3 regions of the Sporosarcina koreensis genome follow, and region 3 is predicted to be linked to each of the others. Evidence: riboswitches for the same ligand, from Rfam matches in the RefSeq annotation. Region 3 holds a riboswitch; each other region holds the start of a gene.

Region 1 (7,412 bases), on a different contig from region 3:
AAAAGCCGCCTGATTCGAGCCGATCGTTCTGGATGTCCACTTTTTCCTTTTTGCTGCCTTTATATGCAGTGGAGGCGACTTCGTTCGTATGCCGCTGTTCGTCGGTATACTCGGTTCCCGACAATTGGGCTCTCGTATTGTCTTTGTTGCTGTTGCTCTCTTTGTTTTTATTTTCTTTAGACAAATCAATCGCTCCTTCTTCGGTAGTCTGTATAGGAATACCCGAAAGGAGAATAGTTAATCATCATTTATTTAGGAACGCCGATTGAGTTGAATGGATAAAACCTGAAACCGACCTTGCCGACAACAGACTCCTGGTCAATACATCCGATCGCTCTGCTGTCCGTGCTGTTCCTACGATTATCGCCCAATACGAACAGCTGGCCTTCCGGCACGGTCACTTCAAAGTCCTCCGTCAATTTCTGATTCTCAAAAAGCCGTTCCTTATTCGCTTGGATATAGTCTTCCTTATATTCTTTACCGTTAATGAAGAGCTTGTCATCCTTCATGACAACAGTGTCTCCCGGCAAGCCGATTACGCGTTTAATATAATCTTCCTTCTGGCCGGGTGCATGGAAGACGACAAGATCGAAATGATCCAGCTTATGGATTTTCGAAATGATTACGCGATTTTCCGATTCAAATGTCGGCTCCATTGACTGACCGGATACAATAACCGGTGAGAAGAGGAAGTGCCGAATGACAAATACGAGTACGCAAGCGACGACAATGGCTTTTATCCATGACATGATTTCTGAAGTTGTTTCTTTGTTCAATTGAAAGCCCCCGATCTTACAGTTTAGTTAAGTATATAGTATAGACTACTCAAGGTATGAATCGTTTATTTCATAAAGAACCTGAAAGATTTTTTATCAAGATTCTGCCGACATTTGCAAATGTGCAGTGCAATTGAAAAGCTCACATGAATTTTGATCGTCTTTTAATTCGACAATTGTCAATGAGGTGTTGTCCAGATTTGCATCATATTTCGTATCAGTGATCAGTTCTTGTAATAGCCTTTTGATTAAACCGCCATGGCTGACGACCAACACTCTTTTTCCGGCATGCTTGTTCTTGATGTCCTCAATGGACTCCATGCCGCGGGAAACGATGGATTCATGTGTTTCAAATCCCATGTCTTGCTGTCTCCAATCCTCCCCCCACTTCTCAATGCGTTCCGCCTCGGTCGTCCCTTCAATAAGTCCGCCGCTAATTTCACGCAACCGAGCATCTTCAATGAGCTCCATATCCGGCATTTTTGCCGCAATGATTTCTGCCGTCTTTTTCGCCCTTATTAAATGGCTTGTATAAATGACATCCCATTGCTCTTTGTATAACCTCTCTGCGACACGCTCTGCCATTTCAATCCCTTCGTCATCCAAAGGGACATCCGAACTGCCTTGCGCTCTGCCTTCCTTGTTCCACGCAGTCACGCCATGCCTTACAAACCCGATAGTCGTCAAAATAACCACTCCCCCTTATGGTTTTGAGTTAAACAATATAGCCAAGCGATCGGAGTACATTGTTCATGAATGATTCAACATACAAATACACTTCTTCCCGCTCAGGCTCTTGATAAAGATCATGGTACAGCCTTTTCCATTCCTTGTATTGAAATTCGGATAGCCGCTGTTTCAGCAGCCATCTCTTCGCAAAAGAGACATCTGAAATTTTATCATGTTCCCCTGTATGCATAAGAATCGGGGTGTCAAAGATGCTTTCTTCATGACTCATGATCGATTTCATCATGGCAAGCAGCTCCCGGTACCAAGATGTAACGATAACGGAGCTATAGTCTCGATCATTCTGGAACTCTACGTACATATCATAGTTGCGCGTCAGCATTTCAATTGTAATGTCATGGTTCACTTTCATGGAACTTGAAAGCTTCGTCAGCACCCCCGAAAACTTGGATGGCTGATGCTTCATGGAGAGCCAAGGGGAACTGAAAATGAAGCCTGCGCATTCCAGTTTTTCACGCTGTAATATATGCATGACTAGCGTGGCGCCAAGCCCATGTCCAAGCACGAATAAAGGCAGATTATCCTGGAGTGCAATGTCGATCATCTTCTTCACATGGTCCACATAGGACTCGAATGGTTCATCATGGGTTCTTCTTCCGCTTTCGGAACCATGTCCCGGCAAATCGCTGGTGACGACATGGAACCCGCCAGTACGCAGCTTTTGAATGAGCCACGCATAACGCCGATGATGTTCGTAAGCATTATGGACAATTACCACAACCGCTTTTGGCTGCCCTTCCGCTTCCCATTTCCACATGGACTCACCTCCCCTATATGTAAATGAAAGTTTTGTGTTACGATAAATTATACATGATTTTTAGAAAAGAGGAGACGTTTCATGATTTATTCGTACAACGGAAAAACGCCGCAAATCGATCCTTCCGTCTATGTAGCGGATTATGTAACGATAACAGGCGATGTAACAATCGGAGCAAACAGTTCCATCTGGTTCAATACGGTCATCAGAGGAGATGTCGCCCCGACGATCATCGGAGAACGGGTCAGCATCCAGGACTTAAGCTGTCTGCATCAAAGTCCGGGAAAGACTTTATTGATTGAAGATGATGTAACAGTCGGCCATAAAGCACTTCTACATAGTTGCATCGTCCGGAAAGGCGCGCTCATCGGAATGGGTGCCATCATTTTGGACGGAGCTGAAATCGGCGAAGGAGCATTCATCGGGGCGGGAAGCCTCGTCCCGCCCGGTAAGAAAATTCCCCCAGGCTGCCTTGCGCTCGGTTCACCTGCAAAAGTGGTCCGAGAATTGAATGACGACGACCGGGCGGAGATGGAACGCGTCTTGAACAGTTATGTTGAAAAGGGCCGGATTTATAAGGAAATGACTAAGTAAAAAGCGGAGTGTGGCGGTTAGCTGCTACAGGCATAAGACGAAGATGCGAAGTGGCGATCTGTGCCACACAGCAACTTTGGCTTATGACCCCGAGCGGCTGCTACACGAAGCTGGACTAAGTAAAATGGGTGCTGCTCAATTGGGCAGCACCTTTATTTATTGGAAACTAACAAAATGATGATTCCTGCCACGATGGCACAAGCAACTAAACCGATAAATCCGAGCAACACTAAAAAGCTGATCGCCATTATTGAATCGCCTGCCTCACTTTTCTAGTACTATAATAAACGCTATGAATTCCCATAAAGTTCCCCAATAATTGAGCCCTTGCACGGTTAATGGAGCCTTTGTTGGAATAATGGAACCCTTGATAGAATAATCGAACCCGTGTGCAAATAATTGAGCCCTTGCAATTTTAAGTGGGTAGTTTCATCTTTATAGTCATAAAAAAAGCAACACATCTTTTATCGATGTGCTGCTTCTTTTCATTTACTCATAAACAGTCAATCCTGCTTTCGCAATCAATTCTTCCGCTTTGTCCGTCTGTTCCCAAGGGAGTTCGACGTCAGTGCGTCCGAAATGGCCGTATGCTGCAGTCTGCTTATAGATCGGGCGGCGCAGGTCGAGCATTTTAATGATGCCTGCCGGACGTAAGTCGAATAGCTCACGTACGATTTCGACGAGTTTGCTTTCCTCGACTTTGCCTGTTCCGAACGTATCGATGGAAATTGAAACCGGTTTTGCAACACCGATTGCGTAAGCCAATTGAACTTCGCAACGATCCGCGAGCCCAGCCGCTACGATGTTCTTCGCTACGTAACGCGCAGCATAGGATGCTGAACGGTCAACTTTTGTCGCGTCTTTTCCGGAGAATGCACCGCCGCCATGACGTGCATAGCCGCCATATGTGTCAACGATGATTTTCCGACCTGTCAAGCCTGCATCCCCTTGCGGTCCGCCGATAACGAAACGGCCAGATGGGTTAATGAAGTATTTTGTCTCTTCATCAAGTAATTCTGCCGGTACGACAGGGTAGATGACATGTTCTTTAATGTCTTGTTGAATTTGTTCCAACGTGATATCAGGATGGTGTTGAGTCGAGATGACGATCGTATCAATCCGCACCGGATTATTATCCTCATCATACTCCACCGTCACTTGCGTTTTTCCATCCGGACGCAAGTAGTCGAGCGTATCATCTTTTCTAACTTGCGCCAGCCTGCGTGCCAACTTATGGGATAAGCTGATCGGCATCGGCATAAGCTCCGGCGTTTCATTGCAAGCATAACCGAACATCAAACCTTGGTCCCCTGCTCCAATCGCTTCAAGCTCTTCATCACTCATTGTCCCTTCGCGGGCCTCAAGCGCCTGATCGACACTCGCCGCGATATCAGGGGATTGTTCGTCGATGGACGTCAACACGGATGACGTCTCCCAGTCGAATCCGAATTTAGCGCGTGTATAGCCGATTTCCTTCACTGTGTCCCGCACGACTTTGGGGATGTCTACGTACGTTGTTGTCGTGATTTCTCCGATGACAAGCACGAGCCCTGTCGTAATTGTCGTTTCACACGCTACGCGTGCATTCGGGTCTTCTTCTAAAATAGCGTCCAAAATGGCGTCAGAAATCTGATCGCACATTTTGTCCGGATGTCCTTCTGTTACCGATTCCGAAGTGAATAATCGGCGATTTGTCATTGTAGTTTCCTCCTTAACGGCTTGCAAATATTGATACGGTACTCTAATTGTCCCAGTAAGTTCAGCGCCTAGAGATTCGACGTCAACATACACAAGGATTAAGGGCCTGACAATATAAAAAGCCCTTCGCTCACGTAAATATACATGAGGAAAGGCATAATTTCAAAAGCAGCACCTTTCACTCTTATCGTCCAAGGAATTCAACCTTGCTCCAGGTTTGGCACCTTCTCGCGGCCAAAATGGTCCACGCAGGTTGCCGGGCTTCATAGGGCCTGTCCCTCCGCCAGCTCGGGATAAGAGTATCCGTTCAATAAACAATCCTACGAAAAAGTTTGCACTTTGTCAAACATTTTTAGACATATGTACTTGAGTTTTTCATTAGTATAGATTATTATTCTAAATGTGTTATACTATTTACGAAATGTGATGAAACCCATCAAATGGGATTACATGCAAAGGACGGTACCAAAAAATGATTTCAGCTAAAATTGAAAACGGATTACACGAGTTACTTTCAGGCAACAACGTAAACATACAGCCTTCAGTGGCGGAACTTGTTGAAAAAGCGACTTCCCGAGGTGAAGCGAAACTTTCCGCAGACGGCGCCCTCACTGCCGAGACAGGAAAGTATACAGGCCGTTCTCCTGAGGATAAGTATATTGTCGAAGAAGAGACTTCAAAAGACAAAATCGACTGGGGCAAAGTGAACCGCCCAATCTCATCTGAAATCTTTGATTCATTATATAAGAAAGTTCTTAACCACCTAAAAGCGAAGGAAGAGCTATTCGTATTCAAAGGCTTTGCAGGAGCAGATAAAAACTCCCAGCTTTCCATTCAAGTCGTCAATGAATTCGCATGGCAAAACCTTTTCGTCCATAACCTGTTCATCCGCCCGACTGAAGAAGAATTGAAAACGCATGAAGCACAATTCACAGTCATTGCGGCTCCGACATTCAAAGCGGATCCTGCAGTGGACGGAACGAAATCCGAGACCTTCATCATTGTATCACTTGAGAAGCGCATTGTGTTGATTGGCGGTACGGAATATGCGGGAGAAATGAAAAAATCGATCTTCTCCGTCATGAACTATTTGCTTCCTGAACGCGGAATCCTTTCCATGCACTGCTCGGCAAACGTCGGTGAAGAAGGAGATGTGGCTTTATTCTTCGGTCTTTCCGGCACAGGAAAAACGACTCTTTCCGCGGATGCTAACCGTAAATTGATCGGTGACGATGAGCACGGCTGGTCCGATCATGGCGTATTCAATATTGAAGGCGGCTGCTATGCGAAAACGATTAATCTTTCAGCAGAAAAAGAGCCTGAAATTTACGGAGCGATCCGTTTCGGTTCCGTTCTGGAAAATGTCGTTTTGGATGAGAAGACGCGCAAGCCGGACTACGATGACAATTCATTGACTGAAAACACGCGTGCAGCGTATCCGATCCATTATATCGACAATATTGCTGTTCCATCAGTAGCGGGTCATCCGAAGACGATCATCTTCTTGACTGCAGATGCATTCGGCGTATTGCCTCCGATCTCGAAGTTGACGAAAGAGCAAGCGATGTACCACTTCCTAAGCGGCTTCACTTCAAAGCTTGCGGGAACTGAGCGCGGCGTCACTTCACCGGAAGCAACATTCTCCACTTGCTTTGGAGCTCCTTTCCTTCCATTGCCTGCAACGGTCTATGCGGAAATGCTCGGGAAGAACATCGATGAACATAACGCCCAAGTATTCCTTGTCAACACTGGTTGGACTGGCGGCGAATACGGCGTAGGTAAACGTATGGCATTGAAACATACACGTACTATGGTCAATGCAGCGATTGCCGGCGAATTGAACAATGTAGAATTCGAAGAGAATGCAATCTTCGGTCTTGCGATGCCAAAAGCAATTGACGGCGTGCCAACTGAAGTGTTGAACCCTCGTAATGCATGGAGCGATCCAGCTGCATACGATCAAAAAGCCAAGGAATTGGCAGACCTTTTCCGTGAAAACTTCAAGAAATTCGGTCATGTTTCTGAAGATATCACTCAAAAAGGCGGACCAATCGCATAATAAACAAGAAATCCAGGTGCGAAAAAACGCACCTGGATTTTTTTCATTAAAGACCGCCTATATATTCCCCTGTTGCCTCATCCAATCACATAAGTCCCGCACAATCTGTGCATTATGCGCGGTCGGGAAGTAATGGGTATACTCAGGGAAATACCAAGTTTCGTACTGCTTTTCCTTTTCCCGTAAAGCATCTTCAAGCAAAATCGCCTGTTCGAATGAAACATTATCATCCTTCATTCCATGGATAATCAATACAGGAGCATCGATTTCATCCACCCTGAATAGCGCTGTGCGTTCCCGATATGCATCGGGCATGCTATTCGGCGTGCCGCCGATTACCCGTTTCATCATCCGGCGCATATCTTCCCGCTCGTTATATGTAAAGACGACATCCGAGACACCTGCCCATGTTACTACAGACGTGATATCCTCCCGTAATATCGCTGTCCACAGCGCCATGATGCCGCCACGGGAGAAAGCATACAGGTGGATACGGTCCTTGTTCAACTTCGGGCTTTGCTTCAGCACCTCAACGGCATTGACCGCATCTTGGCGATCATCCCCCGCGAACTCATCACGTCCTTCGCCGCCCCTGTTCCCTCGATAATAGGGTGCGAAAACGACGAAACCTTGTGAAGCAAATTGGGCAATGCGCGCGGGACGGACCATGCCGACATGCTGAATGCCTCCGCGCAAGTAAATGATCCCTTCATAATTGCCTCCGCTAACCGGTTCGGCAAGCAATCCCTTCACTTTCAATCCATCCGACCAATACGTTATT
Region 2 (7,412 bases), on a different contig from region 3:
CTTCATCAGGCCCATACATGGCTAAATGGGAATACATCGCCATCAATACATCGGCTGGATCGGATCGGTCGGCAATTCCATCTCCATTGCCGTCGGTTCCGAAGCCTCCAAAAAATGCGATGGTGTCCGGGGAAGTGTCGGTTAGGTCGGGATTCCATATACCGAACCAATCTTCCATGGAGAAGTGGATGGATATGGGACCTTCCGATTTTGGAAGATCATTTCGCACTTGCTGGATATTCCGTTCGTATTGATCGATCGCAGCTAGATGGTGCCACGGAACCGATTCGCTTGAGAATTGCAGATATAAACCCATCCGCTCCTCCACAATCTCCTCTTCGGTCCGTTGATCGGAAGCGGAGGCGATGTTGTGAGGGAGACAAAGAAAGGTCAATGCACATAAGGAACCAATCAGGTGATGGATACGCAAGGGGAAACCTCCTTTGTTGAATGATTAGAATTCCCCGATCGTTCAATTTCATGAATGAATGTTTTTGTTTTTCATGCATGGTCTTATGATGGATTGCTTTTTGAGTGCTATACTCAAGGTGAGATGAAATAGAAGGGGAGATGACGTATATGGAAAAGCTTCAATCGGTTGAGCAGTTTGAGCAGTTGAAAAATGAGGAACGGACAATGTTTATGTTTTCTGCGGACTGGTGCCCGGATTGCCGGGTGATTGAGCCTTTCTTGCCTGGCCTTGAGGCGGATTATCCGGAGTATACTTTTATTTATGTGGACCGCGATGATTTTATTGATGTTTGCCAGCAGTTGGATGTGTTTGGCATTCCTAGCTTTATTGCGTTCAACAATGGTGAAGAGGTTGGGCGTTTTGTGAGCAAGGATCGGAAGACGAAGGAAGAGATTGAGGGGTTCATCAACGGTTTGGATGCATGAAAAAAGAGATATCGCTAATCCTTAGGAGGATCGGCGGTATCTCTTTTTATTATTCGTTGCTCGCAACGCTGCGCTTGTGCTCGCAAACGCCGTTCTTCGTGACGGCGTTCGCCGCCTTTCGCTTCAATCCTACATCAATCCCCACATTTTAGTTAAAAGATGAAAAGAAGGTGTTCATTTTTTCTGGGTGGTCGGTGAAGATGGATTGTATTCCGGCTTGTTTTAAGACGTTCGCATATGTTTCGTCATTTACGGTGAATGTTCTAACCGGCATGCCGCTGTTTATCACTTCCGCCATGGACGGACGGATAGCAGCGGGGAATAGGATGTGGAGGGCATCGGCCGGGATTTTATTGAGATAGTCTAATGGGTGTACGAGCACTTCCATGAATAATGCGGCGGTTTCGATTAGAGGATTCAGCTGCTTTACAGTCTTGATGGCGCTATGATCAAATGAGGAAATGATGACACGCGATTCCAGCTTTCTTTCAGCAATCGAATCGAGCACTTTTTCCACCATACCTTCGTATGGGAAAATATCCGATTTTAATTCGATATTCAGCTTGTGTTCAGTTGAATGAAAAACATCGAGGACTTCCGTGAGTGTAGGTATTGTCTCTCCTTTGAATTCCGGCGAAAACCAGCTGCTGAAATCATATTTCTTCAGATCCGCCAAAGAAAGATCTTTCACATAGCCAGTGCCGTTGGACGTGCGGTTGATTGATTCATCATGGATGACGACTAGTTCGCCGTCAGCCGTCATATGTACATCGAATTCAACGCCGAAGACCGGGAGACGTGCAGCCTCTTTGAATGCGGCTATTGTATTTTCAGGATAGTTTGCTGATGCTCCTCGATGAGCGTAGATCTCCATTTTGCTTCCTCCAATTTCATGTAAGCTTACATTTTGTCCACAGCAAAAGGGCTACGGTTATGTTACCGTTGCCCATAATTTCGGGAATCTTAATCCCAGGTCTTTCGTTCTTCGATTTCCTTTTTCAGGATTTCAGCCCCTTTGGGACTTATATACATGCCATTGGAGAGTCTTTTGTTTTCGGAAGTAATTTCCCCGGTTACAATACAGGCCGAATCAACTACATACTTTCGCAGTATGATCATATCGTCATCAACGAAAATTTCCATTGGGGCACCTTTTTCGAGTTTTAACGTGCTTCTTAATTCTTTCGGGATTACAATCCTGCCGAGATGGTCAACTTTTCTGACAATACCTAAGCTACGCATTATGATCCTCCTCGAAACTATGTTTTCTTGTTACATGTCCTACTATTATACCAGTAAATTAGAAAAATACAAAAAAATGAGTATACTTTCTTCTAGTCTCCTATTCTCTCTATTCCTTTTATTCTCCCTTTAAAACGTTTCTGCGCATCATTTTTTCTGATAGAATAGGAAAGTCTTCTAAGAAAGGGGAACACATCATGACATTCATCCAGAAGAGACCAGTCGTTTTCGATTATGTACAGATCATCTTTGGAGCGACTTTGGTCGGGCTTGCATTCAATATATTTTTATTGCCGTCGCGTATTGCGGCTGGCGGTATTTCAGGTGTCAGTACGATTCTTTATGAATTATTCGGATATAATCCCGCATACGTCCAATGGCTGATCAATATCCCGCTCATCCTATTGGGACTGCTGCTTGCGGGGAAGGAATTCAGTGCCAAGACGATTGTTGGTACTTTTTTCGTCCCGTTTGTCATCTATTTGACGGGTGGCCTTCAATTACACGTCGACAACCCGCTTCTCAGTTCCATTTATGGCGGCATTATGCTCGGTATCGGGCTAGGAATCGTATATCGGGGGAATGGGTCGACAGGCGGAACAGCTTTAATTGCCCAGCTTCTGAAAAAATACACAGGCATCTCTAGCGGATTTTCCCAATTGATTGTCGATGGCGTTGTCGTTGTCACGTCGGCTTTCGTCTTCAATTTCGAACTGGCACTCTACGCGCTTATGTCGATTTATGTGACAAGTAAAGTAATTGATTTCGTCCAGCTGCAAACATCGCCGACGAAGCTGGTCCTTATCATTACAGACCATCCCGAGAAGATCCAATCGGTCATCCAAAACGAAATTGACCGGGGGTTGACGAAAGTGAAGTCGACGGGAGGCTATTCAAATGACGAAAAAACAATGATACTTTGCGTTGTCGAACAGTCCGAGGCCGTATATTTGAAGAAGTTGCTTCAAACAGCCGAGCCATCGTCATTTGTCATTTTCCTCAATGCATCTGAAATTTTGGGGCTCGGTTTTTCGAAAGCGAAAGTTCATCGCTAAAAGAAACCGGTATACTTTTCTGCTAAAGATGATATAATAATCACAATTGAATATTTCTTATCAAGAGAAGCTGAGGGATTTGGCCCGATGAAGCTTCAGCAACCTCTGCATTTGCAGGAAGGTGCTACCTCCAACAAGATGCAAATCTTGAGAGATAAGAACGGAGAAATCGATGCAAATCCTCGTTCCTATCTTTGGGAACGAGGGTTTTTTATATTTTAAGGGGGAGAAATAATTGCCAATCAATATACCTGAACATTTACCGGCACGCGAACTGTTGAAAGAAGAAAAGATCTTCGTAATGGATGAAGGGCGGGCGACAACCCAAGATATCCGTCCGTTAAATATCCTTATCCTGAATTTAATGCCGGAAAAAGAAAGAACTGAGCTTCAATTGCTTCGGCTGCTCGGCAATACGCCATTACAGGTGAATGTTTCATTTTTGAACACTGCCACATACGAATCGAAAAATGTAAGTAAAAATCATTTGGAATCCTTTTACACGACATTCGAACATGTCAAGAATAGACGCTATGACGGACTGATCATTACAGGGGCGCCAATTGAGCATCTGGAGTTCGAAGATGTCGTCTATTGGGATGAATTGAAACAGATCATGGATTGGTCCAAGACAAATGTGACTTCCGTTTTACATATTTGTTGGGGTGCGCAAGCCGCGCTTTATCATCATTACGGCATTGATAAGTACGAATTGCCAAAGAAATTGTCCGGCGTCTTCAGTCATCAATTGACCGATCCGACTGTCGAATTGGCAAGAGGCTTCAATGATATCTTCCATGCACCACATTCCCGTTATACGTCTGTGTCAATTGAAGATATCGAACAGGATTCCCGCCTTCAATTATTGGCGGTTTCGGAAGACGCGGGTGCTTTTATCATCCTTTCCAATGACGGCAAACAAATAATGGTTACCGGACATTTGGAATATGATGCATGTACGCTCGGTGAAGAATACGAACGGGATTTGAAAAAAGGAATCGATATTGATGTTCCAGCAAACTATTTCCCTGACGACGACCCGAAAAGAGAGCCATTGAACACATGGCGATCCCATACACATCTGCTTTTTTCGAACTGGTTGAATTATTATGTTTACCAAGAAACGCCATTCGAGTGGGAATGAGAATGAATTCCTGTGAACTCAAATTGACGAGTTCACAGGTTTTTTTCATTAGTATAATCAAATAATTCTGTTGCACACTAGTTCTAGTGGAGGTGTGAAACAAAATGGGTAAATTTGAACTTGATTTTTGGGAAATGATTGGAAGGGCTTCGACATCATTTATTGCTCTTTTGATTCTGGCCAGATTCATGGGCAACAAGCAGATTTCTCAGCTTACTTTTTTCCATTATGTCACGGGGATCACAATAGGATCCATTGCTGCCGAAATCGCTGCTCAAACCGAAACCAAGTTCTATGACGGTATGCTTGCGATGATTTGGTGGGCTATTTTAACGATTCTTGTCAATTATTTAACCGTGAAATCAAAGAAGGCTAGGAAATTGGTTAATGCTTCGCCTACAATCATCATCTCCAAAGGAAAAATCAGTGAAAAGTCGATGAAAAAAGTACGATTAACATTGAATGAACTGAATATGATGCTTCGTGAGCAGAGCATTTTTTCCGTTGCAGATGTGAACTACGCAATCCTTGAAACGAACGGGCAACTAAGTGTCATGAAAAAATCGGCCCAAGAAACTGCAACACGCAAAGACGTGAAAGCTCCCGGAAAAGATCCTAAATATATTCCAACAGAGATTATTTCTGATGGGAAGTTGATCAAGGAGAACTTGACTGAACTTGAGCTGAGTGAGGAATGGGTTTACGACCAGTTGAAGAAGAGAGGGATAGGAAAAATCGAGAATGTGTTTTATGCGGAAATCCTCGGCGATGGCAATCTCCACGTCGATGAACGCACTCAAGAGAAGTAGAGATCAAATGGCCGTCGCTGTACGTAGATAGGAATGAGAACTTTTTCGGTGGAAATGAGAACTTTCTACGCGAGATCGAGAACTCTTTCGGGGGAAATGAGAACTCTTTACGCAAGAACGAGAACTCTATCAGTGGGAATGAGAACTCTTTGCAAGGAAACGAGAACTCTTTGTGGTATAATGAATGACAGTCATTCAGTGGAGGGAGGGCAGCAAGTGGATAAGAAGGAGAGAATCATAAAAGCGGCAATCGAAGTTTTTCGCAAGCAAGGCATTGAGAAGACGAAAATATCCGATATCGTCAAGGCCGCAGGGATTGCCCAAGGTACGTTCTATTTGTATTTTTCATCTAAGTTATCATTGATGCCAGCAATCGCAGAAGTGATGGCCTCAAAGACTTTGGAAATTGTTAAGGAGCGCGTATCAGATGATGCGCCTTTTCAAAATCGGATGGAGCAGCTCGTCGATGCCATTTTTGAGGTGAATGAAGAGTATCATGAAATTCAAGCTCTCATTTACTCGGGTTTAGCATCAACGGAACATCTGAAAAACTGGGAAACAATATACGCCCCGTTCTATAAATGGGTGAGTGAAGGCCTTCAGCAAGCAATTGAGGAAGGGGTCATACGGGATTCAGTCAATCCGGATCGGACTGCAAAGCTCATCATCGGTCTTGTCGAATCGGCTGCTGAACAAATTTATTTATACGACGCAGATAAAGAAGACGAGGCGATCATTCAAAAAAATGAAGTAAAGAACTTTTTGAAGCATGCGCTTGCGGATTAAATTCAGTTATCTTTGACAGCTCGTCATTCAACAAAATGAATGACAGTCAGTCACCGAGTTAGGAGTTATTTTTATGAACAAGTCATGGATTTATGTAGCACTGACAAGCTTTTTCGAATTGGTATGGATATTCGGTTTTAATGTGGCCTCTGAATGGTGGCATTGGATTCCAATCATCTTTTTCATCTTCGTCGATTTTCATTTCCTGGCGAAAGCTTGTGAAAACCTTCCTACGGGCACTGTATATGCCATCTTTGCAGCAATTGGCACTATCGGGACTGCTTTAATGGATGTTTTCCTATTTGGGGAAACGCTCGGAGCGGGCAAAGTAATTTTCATCATGATATTAGTTGTAGGAGTTATCGGACTGAAGATTGCTGACGACGTCGATGAAAAGAAAGGAATTGTTAAGTGATGGGTTGGTTATTTGTATTCGCAGCGGCAATAAGCGAGTTTATCGGCGTTGTCGGGTTAAACAAATATAGTGAACAAAAGACATTTGTCAATGCAATTCTCTTCGGGGGCGGTTTCGGGGCAGCTTTCGCGTTTCTCTATATGTCATTCAACTATTTGCAAGTAAGTACGGCGTATGCGGTATGGATAGGTGTCGGTACTGCAGGTGCTGTGCTGATCAATATGCTGTTTTTCGGTGAATCAAGGAGCAAAGGCCGAATCGCCAGCGTCCTTCTGATCGTCGTCGGTGTCGTAGGATTGAAGGCTTTATCATAAAACTTCATTATCATGTGAAAGCTGGGAAGCAACTTCAAAAAAAGTTACTTCCCGGCTTTTTATAATTATTTCTTGTTACGCACAAACAGTACTTTAAACCATTGGATCACTAGGAACGGCAAAATTGCCAAACAGTAGATGAACATGAATTGCGTGCTGTTTAAATTAGCAACTTTAAACATGTCCGCTAACGATGGAAGCAGCAGAACAACATGCAAACTAATGACCCCGATGAAAAATGCCAGCCATGAATACTTATTTGAGAACACTCCGATTGCAAAGATGGATGCTTTCGATCTGGAATTGAAACCATGCACTAATCGGGCAAGACATAAGGTTGCAAATGCCATTGTGCTTGCGGTAAGCGTATCTCCTGTCTCCAATCCCGTGAGAAAGGCGATAACCGTAGAGATGGCAATCAAGAGGCCTTCCAAGATGACCCTAGCCGTAAACGATTTTGTTAATAAATGTGTTCGGATATTTCTTGGCTTGTCCCTCATCGCTTTTGGATTATGCGGCTCTAATCCGATGGCAATCGCGGGCAGGCTGTCGGTTAGCAAGTTGATGAATAACAGATGCACCGGTGCAAAGGGAACGGGCAATCCGAAAATCGTTGCATATAGGACGACAAAAATGGCACCCGCATTACCCGACAATAAAAAGAGAATGGCATTTTTTATATTGGTGTAAATGCTTCTTCCGTTCGAAATCGCTTTAACAATCGTTGAAAAATTATCGTCTGTCAAAACC
Region 3 (7,412 bases):
AAAGGCCGACGATGAAAACGAAGCGGCCTGTCACCGAAAGCAATTCTTTCCCTTTTCTCATTTCAATCCGACCCGATCGATCGGCACACTCACTCGTGTGAGGATCCGTTCGACGATTTCATTCGCGGTGATCCCTTCGTACTTCGCTTCCGAACGGAGGATCATCCGATGGCCGAACACGAATGGAGCCAAGTACTTCACGTCATCCGGCTTCACGAATGTCCGGCCTTTAATTAGCGCATACGCCTGGCATGATTTCATGAGCGCAAGCGATCCACGCGGGCTGACGCCGAGATAGACGTGCGGATTTTTGCGCGTTTCCGATGCACAATCGACGATATACGTTTTGATCGTATGATCGACATTCACTTCTTTCACCGCTTCTTGCAGCTCCGCCAATTCCTGGATCGTGAGGACGGTTTCGAGATGATCGATCGGCACCGATTTTTCAGCGCGCGATAGCACTTCGATCTCTTCGCCGCGATTTGGATAGCCCATCTTCAGCTTGAAAAGGAACCGGTCCAATTGTGCTTCCGGCAACGGATACGTCCCTTCGTATTCAATCGGGTTCTGCGTCGCCATGACGAAAAACGGCTGCGGGATCCGGATCGTCTCCCCATCCACCGTCACGGATGATTCCTCCATGCTTTCGAGTAAGGCGGCTTGCGTCTTCGGGGATGTCCGGTTGATTTCATCCGCCAGGACGATGTTTCCGACAATCGGTCCCGGTCTGAATTCGAATTCCATTTCCCGCGGATTGTAAATCGAGACGCCCAGGACGTCAGATGGCAATAAATCCGGGGTGAACTGGATACGTTTGAAGGAGGCGCCAATTGACTTAGCGAGCGCTTTCACCATCATTGTTTTCCCGACGCCAGGAACGTCCTCAAGCAGGACATGTCCGCCCGCTAGCAAGGCAGTCAGGCTCAGCTCCGCAATATCCCGTTTGCCGATCATCACCTTCTCTATATTCCCAAGAACTTTGTCGATAACTTGTGCATATGACATTCTTTTTCCTCCCATTCCAGCTTCTCTTTATAACATGCCCAATATTTTACAATAACATGTCCGAAAATTTACAAAATGTAACTTCATAATAACTTATAAATCGACTTTCTACAACAACATGAAAAATTCGTATGACTAGTTATCACATAAAAAAACCCGCCACCGAATTTAATTCGATAGCGAGTTCATATTCATTTCCAAAAATCGTCGAAGATCGTGATCGGCATATGACGCTTATGCGCCGATCTCGTATAATGCTTTTCAATCGTTTCAAGCGCCTTGTCCGAAACTTGCTTCCCTTCCAGGAAGTCATCGATTTCGTCATACGTGACGCCAAGCGCAACTTCGTCGGGCAGCGCAGGTTTATCATCCTCGAGATCTGCTGTCGGCACCTTTTCGTACAAATGTACCGGGGATCCAAGCTCTTTCATGAGCTGGCGGCCTTGCCTTTTATTCAACCGATAGATCGGCATGAGGTCGGCTGCGCCATCGCCGAATTTCGTATAGAAGCCGGTCAACGCCTCCGCCGCGTGGTCGGTCCCGAGAACGACACAGCTATGCATTGCAGCGATGGCGTATTGGACTTTCATCCGTTCCCTCGCCTTTTCATTTCCTTTCGTGTAATCGGAAATGACGATGCCCGCCTTTGCCAACGCCTTTTCGCTCGCATCGACCGCGCCTTTGATGTCGACGGTATAGAGCAGGGATGGCTTGATGAAATCAAGGGCGTCCTGCGCATCGCCTTCATCGAATTGCTTCCCGTATGGAAGTCTGACGGCGATAAATTTATATCGGTCCGTCCCGTTCTCTTCATTCAGCTCATCGACCGCCATCTGCGCAAGCCTTCCGACAAGCGATGAATCCTGTCCGCCCGATATGCCGAGGACGAAGCCGTTGACGAATGTATTTTTCACTGCATATTCCTTCATGAAATCAATCGATTTACGGATTTCCTCCTGCGGGTCAATGGACGGCATGCTTTTCAGCTCTGCAATGACCTGTTGTTGGAAAGTCATTTTCCGTACCTCCTCATCTCATTGAAAACTCATCCACTTTGTCCTGCACTTCACGGATATTGCGCATTTTATTGTCCCAACATTTCTGGCTCAAGTCGACCGGATATTCTTCCGGATTCAAGGACCGTTTATATTCATCCCATAATAAATCCAAATTGTCATGCGCGAATTCCCGCATTTCATTCAATGTAGGATTTTTGTAAATCACGTTTCCGGCTTCGACCACTTTCGTATGCAAGTTCACGGCATCGAAATTCGTGACGAATTTGGAGATGAATGTATGCACAGGGTGGAACATTTTAATCCGTTTTTCGGCTGCTGGGTCTTCGTCATGCATCGTGATGTAATCGCCTTCCGCCTTACCATTTTCCCTGTCGATGATCCGATAGAGCTTCTTCTGGCCTGGCGTCGTCACTTTCTCGACGTTGGATGAAATTTTGATCGTATCTTCCATTTCGCCTTTTTCATTTTCAATCGCGACGATTTTATAGACAGCGCCGAGAGCCGGCTGATCGTACGCAGTGATCAGCTTCGTGCCGATTCCCCATGAATCGACCTTCGCGCCTTGCGCTTTCAAGTTCAAAATCGTGTACTCGTCCAAATCATTCGAAACGACGATTTTCGCATCGTGGAATCCAGCCGCGTCCAGCATTTTCCGCGCTTCCTTCGAAAGGAATGCGATGTCGCCGCTGTCGAGGCGGATGCCGATGAAATTGATTTTATCGCCGAGCTCTTTCGCAACTTGAATCGCCGTAGGAACCCCAATTTTTAGCGTATTGTACGTATCGACTAAGAATACGCAGTCCTTATGACGTTTTGCGTACGAATGGAATGCTTCGTATTCGCTCCGATACGCTTGCACGAGTGAATGGGCATGCGTCCCCGCTACCGGAATGCCGAAGCGTTTGCCTGCCCGGACATTGCTCGTCGCTTCCACGCCTCCGATGACCGCCGCACGCGCCCCCCAAACTGCCGCATCCATTTCATGCGCGCGTCTGCTGCCGAACTCCATGACGACTTCATCTTTGACGACTTGCTTGATGCGGCTCGCCTTTGTCGCGATGAGCGTCTGGAAGTTGACGATATTCAGGAGCGCCGTTTCGATGAGCTGGGCTTCTGCCAATGTAGATTCCACACGGAGGATCGGTTCGTTTGCAAATACAAGTTCCCCTTCCTTCATTGAATAAACATCGCCCGTGAAACGGACGTCTTTCAAATAGTCGAGGAAATCTTCCTCATAGCCGAGCTCCTCACGTAAATAGGTCAGGTCGCTCTCACTGAAATGGAAATCCCTCAAGTAATCGAGGATCCGCTCAAGCCCCGCAAAAATCGCGTAGCCATTCCCGAACGGCAAGCTTCTGAAGTACAGCTCAAATACCGCTTTCCGTTTATGGATGCCATCCGCCCAATAGGATTCCATCATGTTGATTTGATAAAGATCTGTATGTAATGCCAAACTGTCATCTGCATATTTCGAACTCATGCCAAATCTCCTTCTTCCGCATTCTTCTGATAGTTATAGTATACACTATTTACCCTTATTTCGACGTGAAATAACATAAGCATCCATTGCTTCATTTCCCGAAAACCTCGGCTTGCTTCCACTTACCGAACCGGTAATAGAGGAAAGCGATGATGCTGCTAATGACAAAACTGACGCCGATCCCGACGGCAATCCCCTTCTCTCCCATTACGCCTGACAGGAAGTATGTGACAGGATAGCGCAAGATCCAAAACGAGATGATATTGAGGACAAGCACTTGGAACATTGCTCCCGACGCACGGACAGCCCCGTTCAATACGAAATTGATGCCTAGAAAAGGATAGAAAAATGCAATCATCTTCAAATAGTCCGTTCCGAAACGGACGGCTTCCGCGTCTGATATGAATAGCCGAATGCCGGCACCCGCAAAAGCGACGACAATCCCGGCAATGGCGAACATGATGCCTAGATTATAGAGAAAGCCGACCAGCGTAATCCGGTGGACGCGATGCCATTTCCCCGCCCCGATATTTTGCCCCGCCATACTGTTCACTGCCGTTCCGATCGCCTGCGCCGGCAACATGATCAGGCTATCAAGCCGTTGCGCAGCTCCATATCCTGCAACAACCGCAGGACCGAAAGAAGCGACGACACTCATAATTGCCATGACGCCCGCCGAAATGACACTCATTTGCAAACCCGCAGGAATGCCCAATTTCAAAATATCAAGCACTTCCCGTTTCGACGGCGAATGCGGTTTCGAAAACGGCACCAATTTCTTACGGACTGAATAAATGGCGCCTGTCGTAAATGCAACGCCTTGGGAGACGATTGTCGCAACCGCAGCCCCTTGCACGCCCCAGCCGAAGACGGCAATGAAAATCGGATCAAGCACCGTGTTTAATAGGACAGCCGTCAATACGAAATAGATCGGCGTCTTCGAATCGCCGACAGACCGGAACACCGTGTTGATGAAATTGTATCCGAACAGGAACAGGATACCGAAAAAGTTCACACGCAAATAAGATGTCGCCATGTCAATCATCGTATCAGGCGTCCCAAGCAATGCCAAGATCGGCTTCGCCAAGAAGAATCCCGCTACGCTGAGCACAACGGACATGATTGTCAGCAAAACGACGAACGCGTTCAAATAATTGCGCAAGCCCGTCTCGCTTCCCCTTCCCTTTTGCTGGGACAGGATTGTGAGCGCCGCGTTGTTCAACCCGATGACGAATGAAAGGATTGTGAAAACAACCGTGCCCGAAATCGCGACCGCACCAAGTGCATCGGCGCCGATAAGATTCCCGACCCATAGGCTGTCGATGAATTGATACGACACTTGCAATAAATTCGTCAAAATAATCGGAGCCGAATAGAAGATCAGCTGCTTCGCAAGCGGCCCTTCCGTAAAATCATATTGCTTCCCCATGGCGCTCCCCCCTTTATCCAAACACTTTCAAGCCGACCGCCCCTCCGATGATCAAACAGAGGAATAACATCCGTTTCCAACCGGCCGCTTCCTTGAAAAACAGAATGCCCATGAGAACTGCGCCTGCCGCACCGAGTCCGGTCCAAATAGCATATGCCGTCCCCATCGGAATATCGCGCATTGCGAGAGACAGAAATAGAAAACCGACCGAAAACGTTCCGACAATCAGCAACAGGCGTGGCCATGATCTTTTCTGCAAATAAAGATTGATGGCCATGACGCCGAAAATCTCCCCGAAACTCGCGATGACCAAATACATCCACGCCATCTCAATCGCCTCCTTCCAGCGTTTCTGATTCCACCGTCGTCATTTTGATCCCGATGACGCCGATGATGATAATCGCGATGAAGATCACCTTGGCGATGGAAAACTCGGCATGGAAAAACAGAAAATCGATGAGGACGATCGCCGCCGCTCCGGAACCGGTGAACACGGCGTATACCGTCCCGGATGGCAATGTCTCGCAAGCTTTTATAATTGCATAGAAACTGATAATAATTGCAACGACTGTCCCTGCCCATTCGAGTGCCGAATCGGAATACCGAAGTCCGATCACCCAGAAGATCTCGACGATCGCTGCTAATAAAACATATAGCCAAGCCAATGGAAATCCTCCTCATCATTCAACATGCCCCCATTATAGCAAATGGTCCCGGACATTCATTTCCGAAACTTCTTGCAATCTCACAGGAAGCATGATAACTTTAGATAAATCATTTTTCTAACAATTACATATTTTGATTCTTATCACGAGAGACGGAGGGATTGGCCCGATGAAGTCTCAGCAACCAGCCCGCTATTGGTATGGTGCTAATTCCAAAAGGTGCAAAAACGCCTTGAAGATAAGAAGATTGATTTCAACAACAGTTGGAGGCCCTCTTCTTATTGGAGAGGCCTCTTTTTTAATAGAGTAAAGGAGATGGGCAAATTGACAAAGCAGAGCATTAACACGAAATTGGTACAACTAGGAAATCAGAGCGATCCGAGAACAGGGGCGGTCAATCCTCCCCTTCATTTCTCGACAGCCTATAAGCATGACGGATTGGGCCTTTCCACAGGCTACGACTATATTCGGACAAAAAACCCGACCCGGACGATCCTCGAAGAAGGCATCGCCAATCTCGAAAACGGCGACCGCGGATATGCGTGTAGCTCGGGCATGGCGGCGATCCAACTCGTCATGTCCCTATTCAGATCGGGAGATGAACTGATTGCTCCCGATGACCTTTACGGCGGTACGTTCCGCTTGTTTGACCAATACGCTGACCTGTATAACATCCGGACTTCATATTCGTCTTTTGCGGATATCAAGGAAACGGAAAAATTGATCACTGAAAACACGAAAGCGATTTTTATCGAAACACCGACGAACCCACTTATGCTTGAAATCGATATCGAACAATATGTTGAGCTTGCGAGAAAGCACGACTTACTCGTCATCGTCGACAATACGTTTTTGACGCCGTATTACCAACGACCGATCGAGCTCGGGGCGGATATCGTCATCCATAGCGCGACGAAATACATCGGCGGCCATAATGATGTGCTTGCCGGACTCGTCGTCGCAAAAGGAGAAGAGTTGTGCAACCGTCTAGGCGAAAACCATAATGCGATCGGCGCAACGCTTTCCCCCTTTGATTCCTGGCTCGTCATCCGCGGGTTGAAAACATTGCATGTGCGGATGAAACAGCACGACGCCAATGCGAAGGAGCTTGTCTCCTATTTGGAAAATGAACCGCTTGTCGATGACGTCCTTTATGCAGGAAAAGGCGGCATGATCTCGTTCAGAGTGCGTGAAAGCGAATGGGTCGATCCGCTGTTGCAAAACCTGAAGCTCATCACGTTCGCGGAAAGTCTAGGGGGCGTGGAAAGTTTGATCACGTATCCGACGACGCAAACCCATGCGGACATTCCCGAGGAAGAGCGTGAACGGCGCGGTGTCGATAGACGACTGTTGCGCTTCTCGGTCGGATTGGAAGAGGCTGCGGATTTAATTGCCGATTTGAAGCAGGCCATTGCCACCGCTGCAGAGACGACGGCTGTTGGGCAAAATTTATAATAAGGAAAGAGAGTGATTAAGATGCCAGTTGAAACGGCAAATGAACTACAGGCAGCACTTCAATTGTTAAAAAGCAAGGAATGGGTGGATTTGACGCATACATTCGGCCCTGACTCGCCCCATTTTTTCATGTTTGACGACGCCAATTTCGAGACGCTTTTCACGCATGATGATGGCTTCTTTGCACAGAAGTTTTCATTCCCAGGGCAGTATGGCACGCATATCGATGCACCCATCCACTTCGTCCGCGACTCACGGTATTTGGATGAGCTAGAGCTGCAGGAGCTAGTCCTCCCGCTAATCGTCATCGATAAATCGAAAGAAGCCGAAGCCGACAATGATTTCACTTTCGGCAT

What was found. Region 3 has a riboswitch for S-adenosylmethionine ahead of ACFPTP_RS06530 (methionine biosynthesis PLP-dependent protein). Riboswitches for the same ligand answer to the same signal wherever they lie in the genome.
Region 1: it holds a riboswitch for S-adenosylmethionine, as region 3 does, so the genes downstream of both, metK (methionine adenosyltransferase) here and ACFPTP_RS06530 (methionine biosynthesis PLP-dependent protein) in region 3, are expected to answer to the same signal.
Region 2: it holds a riboswitch for S-adenosylmethionine, as region 3 does, so the genes downstream of both, metA (homoserine O-acetyltransferase MetA) here and ACFPTP_RS06530 (methionine biosynthesis PLP-dependent protein) in region 3, are expected to answer to the same signal.

Annotation. Positions count from the first base shown of each region.
Region 1 covers NZ_JBHSNP010000008.1:109,153-116,564, forward strand. Annotated here, with positions in the region: gene ACFPTP_RS03590 (hypothetical protein) at 1-184, opposite strand, end outside; gene lepB (signal peptidase I) at 249-776, opposite strand; gene ACFPTP_RS03600 (histidine phosphatase family protein) at 873-1,472, opposite strand; gene ACFPTP_RS03605 (alpha/beta fold hydrolase) at 1,492-2,280, opposite strand; gene ACFPTP_RS03610 (gamma carbonic anhydrase) at 2,362-2,874, shown strand; gene metK (methionine adenosyltransferase) at 3,364-4,572, opposite strand; SAM riboswitch class I at 4,754-4,872, opposite strand; gene pckA (phosphoenolpyruvate carboxykinase (ATP)) at 5,045-6,631, shown strand; gene ACFPTP_RS03625 (alpha/beta hydrolase family protein) at 6,689-7,412, opposite strand, start outside.
Region 2 covers NZ_JBHSNP010000028.1:199,905-207,316, reverse strand. Annotated here, with positions in the region: gene ACFPTP_RS15175 (M23 family metallopeptidase) at 1-430, opposite strand, end outside; gene ACFPTP_RS15170 (thioredoxin family protein) at 580-897, shown strand; gene ACFPTP_RS15165 (glycerophosphodiester phosphodiesterase) at 1,046-1,771, opposite strand; gene ACFPTP_RS15160 (AbrB/MazE/SpoVT family DNA-binding domain-containing protein) at 1,861-2,139, opposite strand; gene ACFPTP_RS15155 (YitT family protein) at 2,337-3,194, shown strand; SAM riboswitch class I at 3,249-3,355, shown strand; gene metA (homoserine O-acetyltransferase MetA) at 3,430-4,338, shown strand; gene ACFPTP_RS15145 (DUF421 domain-containing protein) at 4,443-5,147, shown strand; gene ACFPTP_RS15140 (TetR/AcrR family transcriptional regulator) at 5,364-5,933, shown strand; gene ACFPTP_RS15135 (DMT family transporter) at 6,007-6,348, shown strand; gene ACFPTP_RS15130 (DMT family transporter) at 6,348-6,662, shown strand; gene ACFPTP_RS15125 (cation-translocating P-type ATPase) at 6,728-7,412, opposite strand, start outside.
Region 3 covers NZ_JBHSNP010000010.1:264,462-271,873, reverse strand. Annotated here, with positions in the region: gene ACFPTP_RS06565 (DUF58 domain-containing protein) at 1-61, opposite strand, end outside; gene ACFPTP_RS06560 (AAA family ATPase) at 58-1,008, opposite strand; gene nadE (ammonia-dependent NAD(+) synthetase) at 1,200-2,024, opposite strand; gene ACFPTP_RS06550 (nicotinate phosphoribosyltransferase) at 2,038-3,507, opposite strand; gene ACFPTP_RS06545 (MATE family efflux transporter) at 3,599-4,936, opposite strand; gene ACFPTP_RS06540 (DMT family transporter) at 4,950-5,264, opposite strand; gene ACFPTP_RS06535 (DMT family transporter) at 5,266-5,601, opposite strand; SAM riboswitch class I at 5,739-5,846, shown strand; gene ACFPTP_RS06530 (methionine biosynthesis PLP-dependent protein) at 5,926-7,056, shown strand; gene ACFPTP_RS06525 (cyclase family protein) at 7,078-7,412, shown strand, end outside.